3 regions of the Paenibacillus sp. FSL L8-0708 genome follow, and region 3 is predicted to be linked to each of the others. Evidence: predicted binding sites of a transcription regulator. Region 3 holds the regulator's gene; each other region holds the start of a gene.
What was found. The regulator Rex, encoded in region 3, represses fermentation and respiration genes when NADH is low (regulators of the CRP and FNR family bind a similar motif). The targets are predictions, from matches to a motif close to TTGTGAAATATTTCACAA.

Region 1 (5,603 bases), 2.4 Mb from region 3:
TGGAGGCGAATCATGATATCGAATTGCTGAGAATGGGACGTTATCCGTGGAATACGAAACGGCGCATCCTAGGCGACATGGGTCACCTTTCCAATGAGGCAGCTGGAGCTGCGCTTAGCGAAATTCTTACAGGGCGGACCAAACGGACCTATTTGGCGCATTTAAGCCGGGATCACAATATGATGGATTTGGCAAAAATGTCGGTACGCGGCGCAATGGAGGATCGGGGCTGTTTTTTCAAAGATAGTGAGTTCAGACTGTGTGATACGTATTATGATCAACCTACGCCATGGGATAAGCTGAGCCAGTCATAAGCTGATCAAGTTCAGCGGTCTTGCGATCTAATTCTTGGCGGGAGATTAGACCTTTTTCAATCATCAATTCGATCATTGCGCTAAAGGCAAGGGTCATGTGGTAGTGTTCATCCTTTAAGTCACCAAGCTTACCGATAAACTCGACTAAATCCATACTTGTTGAAAAAGAACTCATAATTAATCCTCCTTTAATAGTGTGAATATATAGTGTAATTAGAACTGAAAACTGTAAAAAATTCGCAGGTGTTTTAGCTGAGGAAAATCACGAATTACAGGTTGCCTGTGATACAATTAAAAGCGTGATGAGCAATGCTAAAATTTTAGGGACACTTCTATTTTATTGTAGTCTTTTAAGTTGCAAAATATTCCTAATAGAGAAGATATATTAAAAGATTATCATAATCTAACGATTGATCGAAACTCTTGTGGGGTTAATGGATAAAGTGAAACTTTTTAGTGATATTTGGAGTCTAATGGTTACAGAGGTTTGGTTCGGACGTGGTTGCTATAGGTTCAGGTCTTACCAACAGTGAACGCTTGGCAATAGAAGGGGGAGATTTTCGGTGGGATTGTTTGATGATGATTTCTATTCAACTAAAGTTTCGCGGTCCAGAGGGGATGAAGCATCAAAGGGATCGTTTGCTAATCGTAGACATTCTGTACGCAGATCGCGTAAGGGTTTATCTACCTGGCAAATATCCGCCGTTTGCTCCTTAGTCAGCGCTGTGGTGGCAGTTTTGTTATTCAGTATGTTTACAGGCCAGATGAGTCATGAGACTGCTCAGAAGCCGGTTGTAGCAACTGGAAATGTTGCCCCAAGCAGTAGTGATCCATTTGACCGGATTATTCAAGCTGCTGCCACGGTTCGCCCTGCAGTAGTAAGTATTATCAATCATAAAGAAGATAATGAAGAATTAAACATTCTGGATGAGTCTGCACTAGGCTCAGGAGTGATCTATAAAAAGACAGGGAATAAAGCATTTATCATTACTAATAATCATGTCATCGAAGACTCCGGTAATCTCGAAGTGGTTACAGTGAACGGAGAGACTCGTAAGGCAACACTCGTTGGAACGGATAAAGTAAGCGACATTGCGGTACTCTCTATTGATGCCAAAGGAATCGATACCATCGCGCAGCTCGGTGATTCCTCTAAGCTTCGTCTAGGTGAAACGGTCATTGCTATCGGTAATCCGCTAGGACTTGGTGATACATTGACCTCGGGGATTGTTAGCTATACTGAACGGATGGTTCCCGTATCCCTTAATCAGGATGGAGTATATGACTGGGAACAAGAAGTGATACAGACCGATGCGGCGATTAATGAAGGAAACAGTGGCGGCGCATTAGTGGATCTGGATGGCAAGGTCATTGGAATTAACACAATGAAGATTTCAGATACGGGTGTAGAGGGTCTGGGTTTTGCAATTCCTGCGAATCATGTGATAGATATCGCTAATGAGCTGGCTGAAAAAGGACATATTGCCCGTTCGTACTTGGGTGTATATTCAGTTGATTTGAACAATCCGTACGTTCCACTAGCAGAAGATCAACGCAATGAATTGAACCTGCCGAACAGTGTTAAGGATGGAGTAGTTGTTCTAGAAGCCGTTGGCCCTGCGAAGGAAGCTGGACTGCAATTCAATGATGTCATTACCAAATTTAATGATCAATCAATCATATCTACCCTTTCTCTTCGCAAGTACTTATATAATCATACGAAGATCGGTGATGATCTGAAAATTACTTACTATCGAAACGGCGAGGCCAAACAGGCAACAGTTAAACTTCTTGAAAAACCACAGGAATAATATGCTGGAAGTCGGTATATAATGATATAGCAGTTACGACAAGTAGAGCGGACTACCCCTTCGATTCCGAGGGGGTACCTTCTTGAAAAAGCGGATAAAAGTAACGTTTTTGGAAAAGCTATTTTTCTAAAACCATGATAATTATGCCAAAAAAAGGATCTATTTAGGGAATAAACACTAAGTGGCAGCCCTTACATTGGAAGGTAATACTTATTAGGGCAAAAACGGATATATTCGGATGCTTGCTTGCCTTTGCTAATCAGGTGTGGTAATATGATATCAATCATACATTTAGTCCCTAATTCTCGCATTGAAAAGGGCTGTCATATTTGGTAATACAACCTTTTTCAATGTGTGAATTTTTTCTTTGTTTGAAGATAAAAAGAACATATTAATTTAAATTTGTGGAGGTAACACACATGCAAACAGGTACAGTTAAATGGTTCAACGCAGAAAAAGGATTCGGATTTATCGAAGTTGAAGGCGGAAGCGACGTATTCGTTCACTTCAGCGCAATCACTGGCGACGGCTTCAAAACTTTGGACGAAGGCCAACGCGTTGAATTCAACGTTGTTCAAGGCAACCGTGGACCACAAGCCGAAAACGTTGTAAAACTGTAATAATAGAAGAAACCGTCCCAGCTTGTGAAAGTTGGGACGGTCTTTTTATATCTAGTTACTCACTATTGACTTACAGGATGGGAGGAACGGCAATGAACTACCGGAAGAAACCTTTGGAAGAAATACCGGAAGAAAATACCGCAATTTGGGCATGTACCAATGAGGGATGCAACGGATGGATGAGGGATAATTTCGCATTTGAACATGCGCCTTCTTGCCGTCTATGTGACTCTCCAATGGTTCGCAGCACGAAGATGCTGCCCCAATTGCTTAATTCGAATGGCGATCTCAAATCGCTGAAGAAGGGTATTTCCATCTAACCAATACCTAAATGAGTCAAGCATTTAATAGAACGACGAACCACTCAAGACGGGTAAACCGTCTTATTTTTTTTGCTTTCTTTATGCTAAATTGTGATCTTTGTCACAAATCATTTGAATTTCACCGTTAAATGACTATCTTTATGTGACATTTATCACAAAAAGAAGTTTAAATTTTTGACAGAATATAATTAACGAAAAGGGGAGAAGGAAGGGACAAATATGGATACAGTAATGCTGTCGCGTGTACAATTTGCGTCGACGACAATATTCCACTATTTCTTTGTACCGGTATCAATCGGACTAGCGCTCTTGATTGCAATCATGGAGACAATGTACGTTAGAAAAGGTAATGAAGAGTACAAAAAAATGGCGCAGTTCTGGGGAAAGCTATTCCTCATCAATTTTGCAGTAGGGGTAGTTACAGGAATCTTGCAGGAATTTCAGTTCGGGATGAACTGGTCCGATTATTCACGTTTTGTTGGTGATGTATTCGGGGCTCCACTTGCAGTTGAGGCATTGGCAGCCTTTTTCCTCGAGTCTACTTTTATTGGGATATGGATATTCGGCTGGGATAAGGTGTCCAAGCGAGTACATTTACTGTCCATCTGGCTGGTAGCATTCGGTACGATGTTATCTGCATTCTGGATTCTAGCGGCTAACTCTTTTATGCAGCATCCTGTGGGTTTTGAGATAAATAATGGACGTGCAGAAATGAATGATTTCTTCGCGCTTATTACGAACGGACAATTGCTGGTTGAATTCCCACACACCGTACTGGCTGCTTATGCAACAGGTGCTTTTCTTGTAACTGGTATTAGTGCTTATAAAATATTGAAGAAACAAGAGGTTTCTTTCTTTAAGAAGTCTTTTCAGATTGCAGCCATCGTAGGGATTATTTCTTCTATTGGTGTAGCTGTTGCTGGTCACGCCCAAGCGCAATATTTGGTTGAAACTCAACCAATGAAAATGGCAGCTTCCGAAGGACTGTGGGGTAAGAGTGGTGACCCGGCACCTTGGACCGTATGGGCAAACATTGATCCAAAGAATCAAATTAGTAGTGGAGAATTTCAAATTCCTTATATGCTGAGTTTCCTTTCATACAGTAAATTTTCCGGTGAAGTTAAAGGTATGCTTGAGCTGCAAGCGGAGTATGAGCAAACCTATGGCCCCGGTGACTATATTCCACCTGTACGTACGACATTCTGGAGTTTCCGGATCATGGTTCTAGCAGGAACGTTAATGATTGTATTGGGAATGTACGCTATGTACTTAATGTGGCGCAAAAAAATGGACCGTCCGAACACTTGGTTTATGCGGTTTATGTTATGGGGCTTGTTGCTTCCTCCGATTGCGAATACAGCCGGTTGGGTTATGACCGAATTCGGGCGTCAGCCATGGACGGTATTCGGACTGATGACAACGGAAGACAGTGTGTCGCCTAATATTACAAGTGGTCAAGTTCTGTTCTCCGTGATTTCTTTTACAACGATTTATTTAATTCTAGGATTAGTGTTGGTCGGATTGTTTATTAAAGTGATTAAAAAAGGTCCTTATGCGATGGATAACGATCACGGCGATTCGAATGATCCATATAACGAGGAGGGTTCCCATGATATCTCTTAATGAATTGTGGTTTGTGCTGATTGCAGTTCTGTTTATAGGGTTCTTCTTCCTGGAGGGTTTCGATTTCGGCGTAGGGATGGAAACACAAATTCTCGCTAAAAATGATACAGAGCGCCGTGTTCTGATTAACTCGATCGGACCCTTCTGGGATGGGAATGAGGTATGGCTTATCACAGCTGCGGGTGCAATGTTTGCGGCTTTCCCGGAGTGGTATGCAACGCTGTTTAGTGGATTCTATATTCCTTTTGTATTTGCCTTATTAGCTTTGATAGCGCGTGGTGTCGCTTTTGAATTCAGAGGTAAACGTGATTCATTGGCTTGGAAAAGAACTTGGGATGCTTGTATCTTTATCGGCAGCTTCCTTCCACCATTCCTCTTGGCAGTAGTATTTGCAAGCTTTATCAAAGGGTTGCCTATTGATGGGGATATGCAAATGTATGCAGGGTTCACAGATATCGTGAATGTGTACACTGTAGTAGCAGGGCTTACTGTTGTCCTTCTGTGCCTGGTGCATGGTCTTATGTTCACAACGCTGCGTACAGTGGGTGATCTACAGGTTCGCGCTCGCAAGTTGGCTCAAAAATTGCTAATCCCACTCGCAGCTTTATTTACTGCTTTTGTGATTATGACTTATAATATGACGGATATTTTCGAGCAACGTGGAACGATTCTTATGATTATTGTAGCCCTGGGAGTTATCGCCTTTGTACTGTCCGGTTACTTCATGACGAAGAAGAAGGATGGCTACGCTTTTGGAATGACAGGAGCGGTAATGGCGCTTTCGGTAACTTCTATCTTTGTAGGATTGTTCCCGCGTGTTATGATTAGTTCAATTGATCAAGCTTTTAATTTGACGATCACCAATGCGGCTTCGGGCCATTACTCTTTGAAGGTAATGACGATTGTGGCACT
Region 2 (5,603 bases), 180 kb from region 3:
AAGTAGACGAAGAGGTTCTCAGCTATGCGCAAAGAAGCAACAATCATTTAGGCGTCAAGCTAATCGAGTTCTCCGGTACCTCCCTTATGTGTATGGGCTATTATTCAGATGTTACTAAGGCCTATCCTAGTATTTTCTTCCCACTCCTATTTCCGTTTCTAACTGGAATAGCGGGTCTCCTGTTATTGATTTTTCTGGTTGTTTTATTACTGTTTGAGCTTCATCTTAGACGCGTTATTAGAAAAAGAGGGCGATAAAGAACACAGGATACGTTCTGAAATTACTTGTAGTTTCGAATTACCTTTAATTTAGTGATAGTTGATAAGGCAAACAGCAGCAGTAAGACTCCGATTGAACCCATGACAGGACCAGGGCTGAAGAGATCAGACAAGGATGAGACAGCAGTAAGACCAATGGATGGGGCTACACTCATGATAGAACCTAATACACCGAACACCCTACCTTGGAGGTCTTCTGAAACTTCCAGCCTAAGGATTGTATTAATCAGCAACGTGCAGAATGAGAACATGAAGCCAATTACAAGAATGATAGGAATGGCAATCGCAGCGGAAGTGACGAATGATAACAGGAGGTACAGGGGACCGAGACATAGCAGTCCAGTCATAATAAGAAATCCTCTATTCTTCAATTTGGAGCCGAGCAGTAAGATCAGACCGGATCCGATCATATAACCAAGTGGAATACAGGCTTCAATAAGTCCAAACTGAAAGGGAGTGGAATCCCACACGTTGACAGCCATAACCTGGGTCAACATCAGGGAGGGGACAAAAAATAAGGTTAAGGTAGGAAGCATAATCATAACGGCGCGTGCAAAAGGGTACCTCCAAATATAGCGAATTCCATCGATCAAATCCTGTGTGAATTTCCGTTCTTTCTTGGGCACGTTATTTAATTGAGTTGGCAAAGGAAGGGAACGGACCGCTAACACGAGCAGAAAGGAGAGGAAGAATGTAGCTCCATCAAATAAAATAGCGTCGGCTGCTCCAAAACTCGCTACGAAAATCCCACCGGCGGAATAACCAATAGTCCGGCAGATGTTTTCAGACAAGTTCAACAGTCCTACCGCTTTTTGTAGATGTTCTTTACCAACAACAGTAGTGATAGAAGCTTGGTATGCCGGAGACTGGAATAAAGCTGAAATGGTCGTAAGACCCGTCAGTATGGCGACGATAATGAACGAAGTAGAGGGCAGGGAAATGGCTAAAGCTAGCGTCACTACGAGTCCGCAACTTATCAGATCTGTGATCAGCATGAGGGTTCGACGATTGACCCTATCCGCAAAAGTTCCCCCTATCGATCCGAGCAAAGAACTAAGCAATAAATTGATTATCGTGATGATGGCAATCATTTTGGCGCTGCCGGTCGTTTGCAGTACCCATAAACTTAAAGCAATACTATGAAAAGTGTTACCGAACAAGGAAATGGAGTACGAACTGAGTAGCAGCAGGAATCTCCGATTTCCCCAAAGAGAGGGATGAGCTTGAACAGCAGAGGGAACTTGTTTCACTAATACAGGACCAGGCATAAGTTATGCTCCTTTCAACTTAAACGCTTAAGTGAATAGCCAAAAAAATTATTCTACAAAATAACAATTATTTTCTTGTGCGGAGTAGTCAGAATGATGCAATAATTTGTCCATGAGTTCAAATGCAGTAGCCGCTTTATCCCCTGTGAAAATGAATTTATGAACGTCATCGCCTAATATTTCCGGACAATTGCAGGTGCAAAGAACAGAGAGTTGTTCGAACCTCCCGTTTTTTTCAACGTAACTTCCAATAAACTCATTAATGACAATAGCCTCTTTATAGCCCCCCTCCTGTAAGAATGTATTTAATTCCTCCAAATTGACAACGGTGAATATCGCTTCTTGAGGTAATGGAAGACTGTCCTGAATAAAGCGGGTGAGGAAAGAGTTATTGAAGCTCTCCATAATTAAACATACCTTTGAAAGGTTCTGTGGTTTTACCTTTTGCAGAGCTGCTCGATAGTTGAAAAGGACTTGCTTAAAGAGTTTATCTTCAATCATGCTGTCGATCAGAATCAAAGGAATTCCTTCTACAAAATGTGTAGAGATCGAATAAAAGGCTTCCTCACGCACATCGATCAGAAATACAGCCTCCAGTTTTCTTTCTACGATAATATCCAAAGAAGGCTGGTCAACATCAAGTGAATATAGCAGCGTATGGTAACCAGCATTTGTTAACCGTTGTTCCAAGGCATGTATAAATGAGAACTGGGCATGGAGCTTCCAGTGTGGGGTATGGACTGATGTGTTAACAAGCACACCGACCAATCTTGTTTTCTGATTCGCAAGTGAACGTGCTGCCAGATTCGGTATGTAATGCAGTTCCTCGGCAAGCTGAAGAATCTGCTGGCGCGTTTTCTCAGGAATGGTTTGGTTGCCGACACGATTCAGAACATAGCTCACTGTTGCGACGGAGACATTGGCACGAAGTGCGATGTCCTTCATGGTTGTCTTTTTCACCAGTAAATAGCTCCCTTATCCTTGTGATATTTTCTAAAGATTAACATTCTGATTCTAAAGCGTCAATGGGGGGGGAGTGAGCAGTCAGATGACCCTGTTAAGTAGCTAGAAATGGAAGAATGTAGCCCTTGAGATTCAACTCTGGGAAGATCTGCTTGATAATCGTCTTAAGCTAAATTATACGAAACAAGCTTTATGCAAAAGCTGAAAAAATGCTTATTAACCCAATGGTCATCCTTCCGCTGTATTATTTTTATGCTGGAGTTTTGCATAAACCTAACATTAAAAAAGTAAGTGTAGAGTATGATGGTTCCATATCTTTTTCAAGAGAATATCTAATCTAAAGATTTATAGTAATAAAGATTATGAGGATACTTCCGCAGTTATTGGGAGTGTCCTTTTTGTATGGAATTAAGCACCTTTGTGACCTTTCTTAAAATTTGGGTAAATAAGTATTAAGATCCATGAACCTAAAACGGGCAGCGAGATGAGGTGTTACTTATGGATACGATTCCGGATGGAAAGGAGTGATCTTTGTGAAACCGCTTCAGATAACGACACAATATTGTGAAAATTTTCACCTGTTTATTAAAAATTTTAATATATAATTAATTTATAATCAAAAACAAGGGGGATTTCAAATGAAGTTATTTAAAATGATGTTAGTAGCAGGCGTCTCGGTTGCAGTCTTGTCTGGTTGTGGTGCGAATAATAATAATGCGACTAATTCGGCGGCTACTACGGCTCCAACTACAGAGCAAACGGATGCAGTTACTACAGCTTCAATCGTAAATCAAGCAGATGCGTTTACCAAGGCTGTAAGTAAAGATGGAAACTGGATTATTGCCATTCTAAATGATGTGACGATTGCCCAAGATGTTGTTGTTGAAGGCGAATTCCATGATAAAGGGGCCGCAGACGGCGATATCTACCGTAAGATTGCTCTTTATGCCCAAGATGCTGATCACAAAGTTACTGCCAATTACACACTCACTGTACCTAAGTTAACTGTACAAAGTGAAAATTTACGGGTTCAAGGCGGAACCATTAAAGGTGATGTTTATGTAGAAGCGAACGGATTTAATCTGCATGAAACCTCGACTATTGATGGCAATCTTTACTTCGCAAACGAAGATGTGAAAGCAACTGCAGGGATTGAAGGTAAAGTAACTGGGGCAACTGAAGTTAAATAAGTTAGTGATGATTTCGATTAGGTAGATGTAGAAGTTGAAGGACTAAATAGATAGAATTTTCCGGATAGGTTCAGGAAAATGGAATCAGTATGAATGGGCAAACTCATAATGGACTACACCCCATCTAATTACCATATGAGAGCCGACGGAAGCTGTGAAGTAACAAGTAATGGAGTATTGAAGTGTACAGTAGATGGTTTTAACTGTATTTTGTACAACTAAAATGCTCAAAATGCTCGGCCAATGAAAATAGCTGTATGTAGTACATCTATTTTCTTGATTTAATACTCTACAGGCTATTTCTTAAGTTTTTAATTGTATAGAATACACTTAAAGTTAGAATTAGCCCTTGTGGATATGGAATAAGTGTATAAAATGCAGTTATCTTACAAATTTCAACAAGATAGTGCGTTACAACGGAGTGGGTATCCGAAAGCTACGAATGATTAAGCTTAGCTCGTAACCTACTCAAGCAAACCACCGCAGACCCAAAACACCAGGCAGTGAACCTCCAACGGAGAATCGCTGCCTGGTTGTTTTTTGTGGATGAATATATGAACTATTGTTGATTTTCTTCATATTGACTTATAATATTACTACCACTACTAGGAGGAACACATATGTCTAAGGAGTATTCGCGCACATATATTGAGAGCGTAAAGCTTGAAATGTTAAATAGGTTGGGATTAAAGCAGGTGTTCTTCAAGGAGCAAATAGGGGATAGCTTAATTTTTGAAGCTGTGGGCTTTGATAAAGGGGCAAAACACCGCTTTTGCGTTAGACCAAAGACGAAAACGATTGATGAATTCATTTCAGGCAAATGGATGAAGGTCCGCAGTTTTATAATCAAAAGTGTGGATATTTAATGTTGAACCCTATAAAGGTAGCCCCGTTAATCGGAGTTACCTTTTTATTTTTTGACCCATAGTCATTGATAATGTGAAGTATCTCCATACAGATCAATGGTTGTATTGTTATCAGTTAGGGTTACTTTACATAATGCTGTAGAGAGAATATCCGGTAACTCCCCAATTTCCTGCAATGATTTATTGAGAAAATAAGCCATAATGACTTTTAAAGTCATCCGATGCGTGACGATGAGCACTTCTAGCCCTGCGTTATCGTTTATGATGCGCTCTATTGTCGGCACTACTCTTTGTTCAAGCTGCTTGTAAGTTTCACCTGAGGTTAGAGGAATATATAGATCGGGTCTGGTGAAAAAATGGGAATATTGTAAAGGAGATTCTAGTTGTATCTGATCCGTATTCATTCCTTCCCAGCTCCCCATGTTAATTTCCATTAAAGAAACTTGCTGATGAATAGGTAAACTCCGCTTTCCCCGTAAAATCTGCGCAGTATGCAATGCTCTTGGACTAGTACTAGAATAAATTGCGCCTAAGTTTTCTACTTCCAAACGATCTCTTAACCATTCCGCCTGCTGTTCGCCCAAGGCTGTAAGCGCAGAATTTTGATGCCCTTGCATTCGTTTTTGTAAATTCCATTCTGTTTGCCCGTGGCGGGTTAAGTAGAATACTGTCTTTGTCATTAACGTGACCTCCCTTATGAATAGTTGTAAGTATAAGATAAATAAATATAAATAAACAATATATAATAGTTAACATCCATAATGTATAGTTATAGTAAAATAGCTGAGGATAAGCGGCGAATACAGATATTATTTTATAAAGTGAGGAAGAGTTGACGATGAACTATCATGTATTAAAATTGTTTTATTACGTTGCGATCACAGGTAGTGTGACCAAAGCCTCTGAACGTTTGCATATCAGTCAACCCGCTATATCAGCTCAAATCCGTAAGTTTGAACGGGAGAATCATATTTTATTATTTGAAATTAAAGGAAAGAGGATGGTGCTCACCCCTTTAGGAAAAAGGTTAATCGAACC
Region 3 (5,603 bases):
CCAAAATTTCATAATTTTCTAGCTTTCCCAGCCTTAAAAATACACAAAAGGCCGCAACTTTTGCTAAAAGCAAAAAGTCGCAGCCTATTATTTATTCGTTATTCTCCAGACTTAACGCTTCAATAAACCTTCGAAGGCTTCTTGCGCTTTACGCCGGATAGCTTCCTCATCCAGGGTTAAGCATTGTCCATGCTTGATGACCTGTTTACCATTCACCCACACATGCTCAACATCCTTAGCGCTAGCAGAGTAAACCGCATGAGACAACAGATCTGTGTGTGGCAGCAAATGCGGCTGATCGATATCAATAGCAATGAAATCTGCTTTCATCCCTACAGCAAGTCTGCCTACATTATTTAAAAAGATGGACTGCGCGCCATATTCTGTAGCCATACGCAGAGCCTCTGGAGCTGGAACAGCCGTTGGATCACCGCTGACACCCTTATGAATGAGAGCTGCAAGCCGCATCTCTTCAAACATATCCAAGTTATTGTTGCTTGCCGCGCCATCCGTGCCAAGAGACACCTTCACACCAGCTTTTAGAAGATCAGTAACCCGAGCCACTCCGCTAGCCAACTTCAAATTACTGCCCGGATTATGAGATACACCCACATTATGGCGAGCCAAGATCTCAATCTCTTCATCATTTAAATGAACACCATGTGCAACTATCGAGGGACGTGTGAACATGCCAAGCTTCTCTAAGTGAGCTACAGGACGCAACCCGTAATCCGCCACATTTTGTTCCACTTCACGTTTCGTTTCGGACATATGCGTATGCATCGGTAAATCCAGATCATGCGCTGCCTGCACGAACTTAACCAGGAAGTCCGGAGGGCAAGTATAAGGGGCGTGCGGCGAGATCATAGTAGTAATTCTGCCTTCAGCCTTTCCATGCCAGTTACGGGCAAAAGAAATCGCTTCCGCAAGCTTGTGATTCTGTACATCCTCTGGACATAACCCGATCACACCACGCATCAATACGGAACGGATACCTGATAACTCAGCTACCTCGGCTACTCGGTCCATATGATCATACATATCGAGGAAGGTCGTAGTTCCACCCTTCAGCATTTCCAATACAGATAAGGAGGTTCCCCAGTATACATCATCACCGGTGAACTTTTCCTCCATTGGCCACATCTTCTCCTGAAGCCACACTTGTAGCGCTAAATCATCTCCATATCCACGCAGCAAAGACATCGCCGCATGACCATGTGTGTTTACAAGTCCAGGCATGAACAGCAGACGGCTGCCATCAACCACTTGCACTCCAGCTTCCATCTGAGGCTCTTCTTTTCCTATGTAAGTGATTAAATCATCTTCAATAGTCATATATCCACTCAGAACCGGCTCATCCGTTCCCGGAGTCAGAAAATACCCGCCCTTAATTATCGTTTTATTGTTGTTCATGTTCGCTTTCTTCCTTTCCATCCCGCAAGTAATAAGCAAGACTTTGCAGATCAGTTGTAAAATCAGCTGCATGCACCCGGATATTCGGTGGTGTCTTCAGAATCACAGGGGCAAAGTTCAAAATCGCTTCAATCCCAGAAGAAATGAGAATATCTGCTACATTTTGAGCTTCTGAATCAGGTACGGTAATAATGGCAATGCGAATACCTTGCTCACGAATCGTGCTGCCTAGTTCATCCATCGGTTGCACAGTAAGGGAGTTGATCTTACGTCCAACCTTAGGAGCGTACGAATCAAATATAGCCGTGATTTTCATAGTATCTTTAAGATATGCATTGTAATTAGACAAGGCATGTCCGAGATTACCTGCTCCAACTAAAGCTACATTAAGCTGTTGATCCAGCTTCAGGATATGACGGATTTTCTCAATAAGATACGTTACATCATAGCCGATACCTTTTCTGCCGAAGTCACCAAAATATGCTAAATCCTTACGAATCTGTGCGGGATTAAGATCAAGCTTTTGTCCAAGTTCCTGAGAGGAAACTGTTAATATTTCGCGATTCTGGAGATCATTCAAAAAACGCAAGTACACAGGCAGTCTGCGAACAACGGCTTCTGATATTTTATCCGATTTCATATTTTTCCTCCTAAAAATAGTAATGTTCTTGTGAAAATCCATATTCAAACGTCTACCTCTCCTTATTAAGGACGGTACTGTAACACACCGCCCTTAAGGATAAGGAGGAGCTAAACTGAAGACGAGCGTTTTAAGAAGCGCCGCCATCCTCTAGCCATTCCGCTATGCGAGGGACCATTTGATCAGTAAGCATATGCTCCATTTTGGGACCAGGCAATGAATAAAGGAAATACTTCCCGTAATGAGATTCAATAACCCTTGTATCATAAACAATAACTATTCCGCGATCCTGCGCCGTGCGAACCAGTCTTCCGAATCCCTGCTTAAAACGAATAACCGCTTGAGGAACAGATAATTTCATGAACGGATTCTTCTTCTGGGCCTGTAATAACTCCGACTTCGCTTCCGCCAACGGGTGATTCGGCGGTTGAAACGGAAGTCTCACGATGGCCAGGCAAGTCAGTGCTTCACCTGGAATATCTACACCTTCCCAGAAGCTGCTCGTCCCCAGCAATACGGATGCTGCACTGTCCTGAAAGCGGCGGATCAGCTTGCTCCGGCTGCCACCTTCCACGCCTTGACCAAGCACCGTAATCTCTTGTGAGGCTAAAGCCTCTTTAAGCGGATCATATACCTGACGCAGCATTTTATAAGAAGTAAACAGAACCAGCATCCGCCCACGTGTTGTTTTAGCAGCTTCCGATAATGACTGTACGAGTGTATCGACAAATCGAGCATCGCCCACACTGCCCTTCACACTAGGAAAATCACGCGGTATAACTAACAGTGCCTGCTCGCGATACTTAAAGGGAGAAGGAAGAAGTGAGGTCATTAGACGTCCTTCTTCCGCAGCTTCGTTAAGTCCGAGATTATCAATCATAAATTGAAAAGATTTATCTACAGACAGCGTCGCCGAGGTAAGCACGATGCTTTTTTTCTTATCGAAGAACAACTCTTTAAGCTGGCTGCTAACATCCACAGGGACAGCATACATCTGCAGTGATTTGCTGCGGTAATTCCCATTTGCCTCCAGCCAATATACTACATTATCGTCATTCAGCCCCATAAAGAATCTTACTTGCTCACGGATGGAAGCCAAATCCTTAAATAAACCGCTAATATCAGTAACAAGACTGTCTGCTGAGGATTGGCTTTCCTGGTCGCGCATCTCGTTAAGCATTTTATCACCCTTACGGATGATGTCGCTTAACGTCAGATTCATAGTGTTCTCTAGTGCAACCAATTCATCCCAATCCTTCGGCTTACGGGCGGGAATCAAACGCATAACCAGTTGTCCCGCTTCCCCTGCCCCTGCATCACTGCGTTCCGGCAAAAGGCTGAACAGCTTGTCGCTGAGTGCATCCCAGGTTTCTTTGACGGTAAGCAGATCCGGGTAGATCCGATCGATGACTCCGCTCCATTCTGAAGCCTCTTCACTGCCTGACGACTGTAATATCTGGCGCAGAGCAGGAAGCTGTCCGTTTCGGCTATCTTTATACAGCCGCGATAATGTGTGTGCCACAGTGAAATGCTTCATATGCATGCCAAGATGTTTACCAGCCACATCTTCTAAATGATGTGCTTCATCAATGACAAGATGCTCGTAAGCCGGAAGCAGCTGGTGCCCAGCCTTAACATCTGCGAATAGCTTGGAGTGGTTCGTAATAACCACGTCAGCAATCCCAGCTTCATGCTTGGCCCTATGATAATAACATTTGCGGAACCAAGGACAAGAACGGCCCAGACAGGAATCGGTATCGCTTGCCACCGTCTCCCAGAAATCACCGCCCCGGCCGCTTAAATTCAGCTCTTCATCATCCCCTGATTCACTTTGAGTGAGCCATACAATCATCTGAGCGGCAGTAAGCGCATCTTCCCTTGGGCTTATAAAGTCCTTTTTATTAATTTTATGCTCAAACTTACGCAGACACAAATAATGCCCTCTTCCCTTAAAAATAGCAGCTTTAAACGGAAAAGGAACTACCTGCGTTAACAAAGGGATATCCCGCTCGCGCAATTGGTCCTGCAGATTAATGGTATGAGTGCTGACCATGACTTTTTCATTGGTGCGAACGCTTTGATAAATGGCAGGCAACAAATAACCGAGCGATTTACCGGTTCCTGTGCCCGCTTCGATCAGTAGGTGTTTGTCTTCGGCAAGTGCCGTCATCACCTCATTGATCATAATATCCTGAGCTTCCCGGCTTTCATACTGCGGTAATGTGTCTTTAAGTCGTTTGGTTACTTCGTCCATATAATCAGTAAAAGATAAATTCGCTAGCGGATTCTCAGCATGCTCATCTCTAGGTGGCGCTAACTCCGTCCAATCTCCTACTGCAAGCGCTAATTGACGATAGAAAGTCAGATCACCTTCGGGCTGTAGCGTCTCCGCTTCCCGCTCTCGCAGCAGACCATCAAAGTACCAGCCCAGATCACTATCCTCTTCGGTAAACAGCTCACAGAGTCTCTGGATCGTAAGCAGCGGCAGCTCGTAGAGCTCCTCAAGACATTTCAACAGCACTAAAGCAGTCGCAAGTGCATCACTATCTGCCTGATGCGGATGATCATGTGTCACTCCAAAATGAGCACTGACAGAGCTTAGTTGATAAGATGTGAGCGAAGGAAAGCAAATTTTCAGAAAATCAATCGTATCCAAAATCCGCCCTTGAAATGGCAAATAACCACAACGATCTAAAGCATTTTGTAAAAAATGGAAGTCGAAAGCGACATTATGCCCTACAAGCACAACATCATCCAAGAGCGGAACAAGCTCCATCATCATCTCATCCAGCTCAGGCGCATCCTTCACATCATCATCGGTAATCCCCGTCAGACCTGTTATAAAAGGAGGAATCGGCGTTCCGGGCTTGACATAGGAACCATATACCCGGGAGATGGACCGGTCTTCTTCTATAATTGCAAGGCCAACCTGGATAATTTCACCCACGGATTGGGTTCCTGTTGTTTCAAAATCAAGCACGGCAAATTTCATTATAATTCTATTCCCTTTCAATTGAGACTCTTAATCAGCATAACAGAAGTTGCGAAAAAAGGCGATGCACACCACTGGTTCAGGGGATGCATCGCTTGAATGGAAATTTCCAAAACCGTTATTCTTTTACAAAAGGGAAACCAGCTGATTTCCAAAGTGCAGCTTCCCTCCACGACGGCGGCATACCTCTAAGTTAACGTTTGGTTCCGGAAGCGCAGGGTCATGCTGCAAAGCAAGATCAAACAATTCCTGCGCTTCATTGAAACGTTCCTGTGAGGCTCGTATGCACCCTAAAGCATTATAAACCATGGCTTTCAGCTTGGTTTCCCGTATCAAGCCCAGCATATGGTTCAGATGACTCCAAGCGGCCTCACCGTCACCTTCCTGCAGATAAGAGATGGCTAAATATAATCGAGCAGCCAAGCTATCCGGGTATTGCGCAATAACTTCTTTAAACTGATCAATACACTTTCCATACATCAGCAGCTTATAATACCCCTGACCTCTTACAAAGGAATCCATACATAGTTCTGGTGCTTCCTGTTCCGGCACTTCCTC

Region 1: a site for Rex is predicted at 3,209-3,226, ahead of NYE58_RS35680 (cytochrome ubiquinol oxidase subunit I). Genes of this name have one in related genera too.
Region 2: a site for Rex is predicted at 3,072-3,089, ahead of NYE58_RS23960 (polymer-forming cytoskeletal protein). Genes of this name have one in related genera too.

What each region holds. Positions count from the first base shown of each region.
Region 1 is NZ_JBBPBC010000001.1:7,626,098-7,631,700, reverse strand. It holds gene NYE58_RS35705 (MBL fold metallo-hydrolase) at 1-314, shown strand, start outside; gene NYE58_RS35700 (hypothetical protein) at 283-489, opposite strand; gene NYE58_RS35695 (S1C family serine protease) at 878-2,125, shown strand; gene NYE58_RS35690 (cold-shock protein) at 2,545-2,745, shown strand; gene NYE58_RS35685 (cold-shock protein) at 2,838-3,065, shown strand; gene NYE58_RS35680 (cytochrome ubiquinol oxidase subunit I) at 3,288-4,691, shown strand; gene cydB (cytochrome d ubiquinol oxidase subunit II) at 4,678-5,603, shown strand, end outside.
Region 2 is NZ_JBBPBC010000001.1:5,006,660-5,012,262, reverse strand. It holds gene NYE58_RS23975 (hypothetical protein) at 1-257, shown strand, start outside; gene NYE58_RS23970 (MFS transporter) at 281-1,546, opposite strand; gene NYE58_RS23965 (LacI family DNA-binding transcriptional regulator) at 1,595-2,506, opposite strand; gene NYE58_RS23960 (polymer-forming cytoskeletal protein) at 3,148-3,699, shown strand; gene NYE58_RS23955 (hypothetical protein) at 4,320-4,565, shown strand; gene NYE58_RS23950 (histidine phosphatase family protein) at 4,628-5,245, opposite strand; gene NYE58_RS23945 (LysR family transcriptional regulator) at 5,404-5,603, shown strand, end outside.
Region 3 is NZ_JBBPBC010000001.1:5,183,503-5,189,105, forward strand. It holds gene NYE58_RS24705 (amidohydrolase) at 112-1,413, opposite strand; gene NYE58_RS24710 (redox-sensing transcriptional repressor Rex) at 1,400-2,053, opposite strand; gene dinG (ATP-dependent DNA helicase DinG) at 2,184-5,045, opposite strand; gene NYE58_RS24720 (tetratricopeptide repeat protein) at 5,172-5,603, opposite strand, start outside.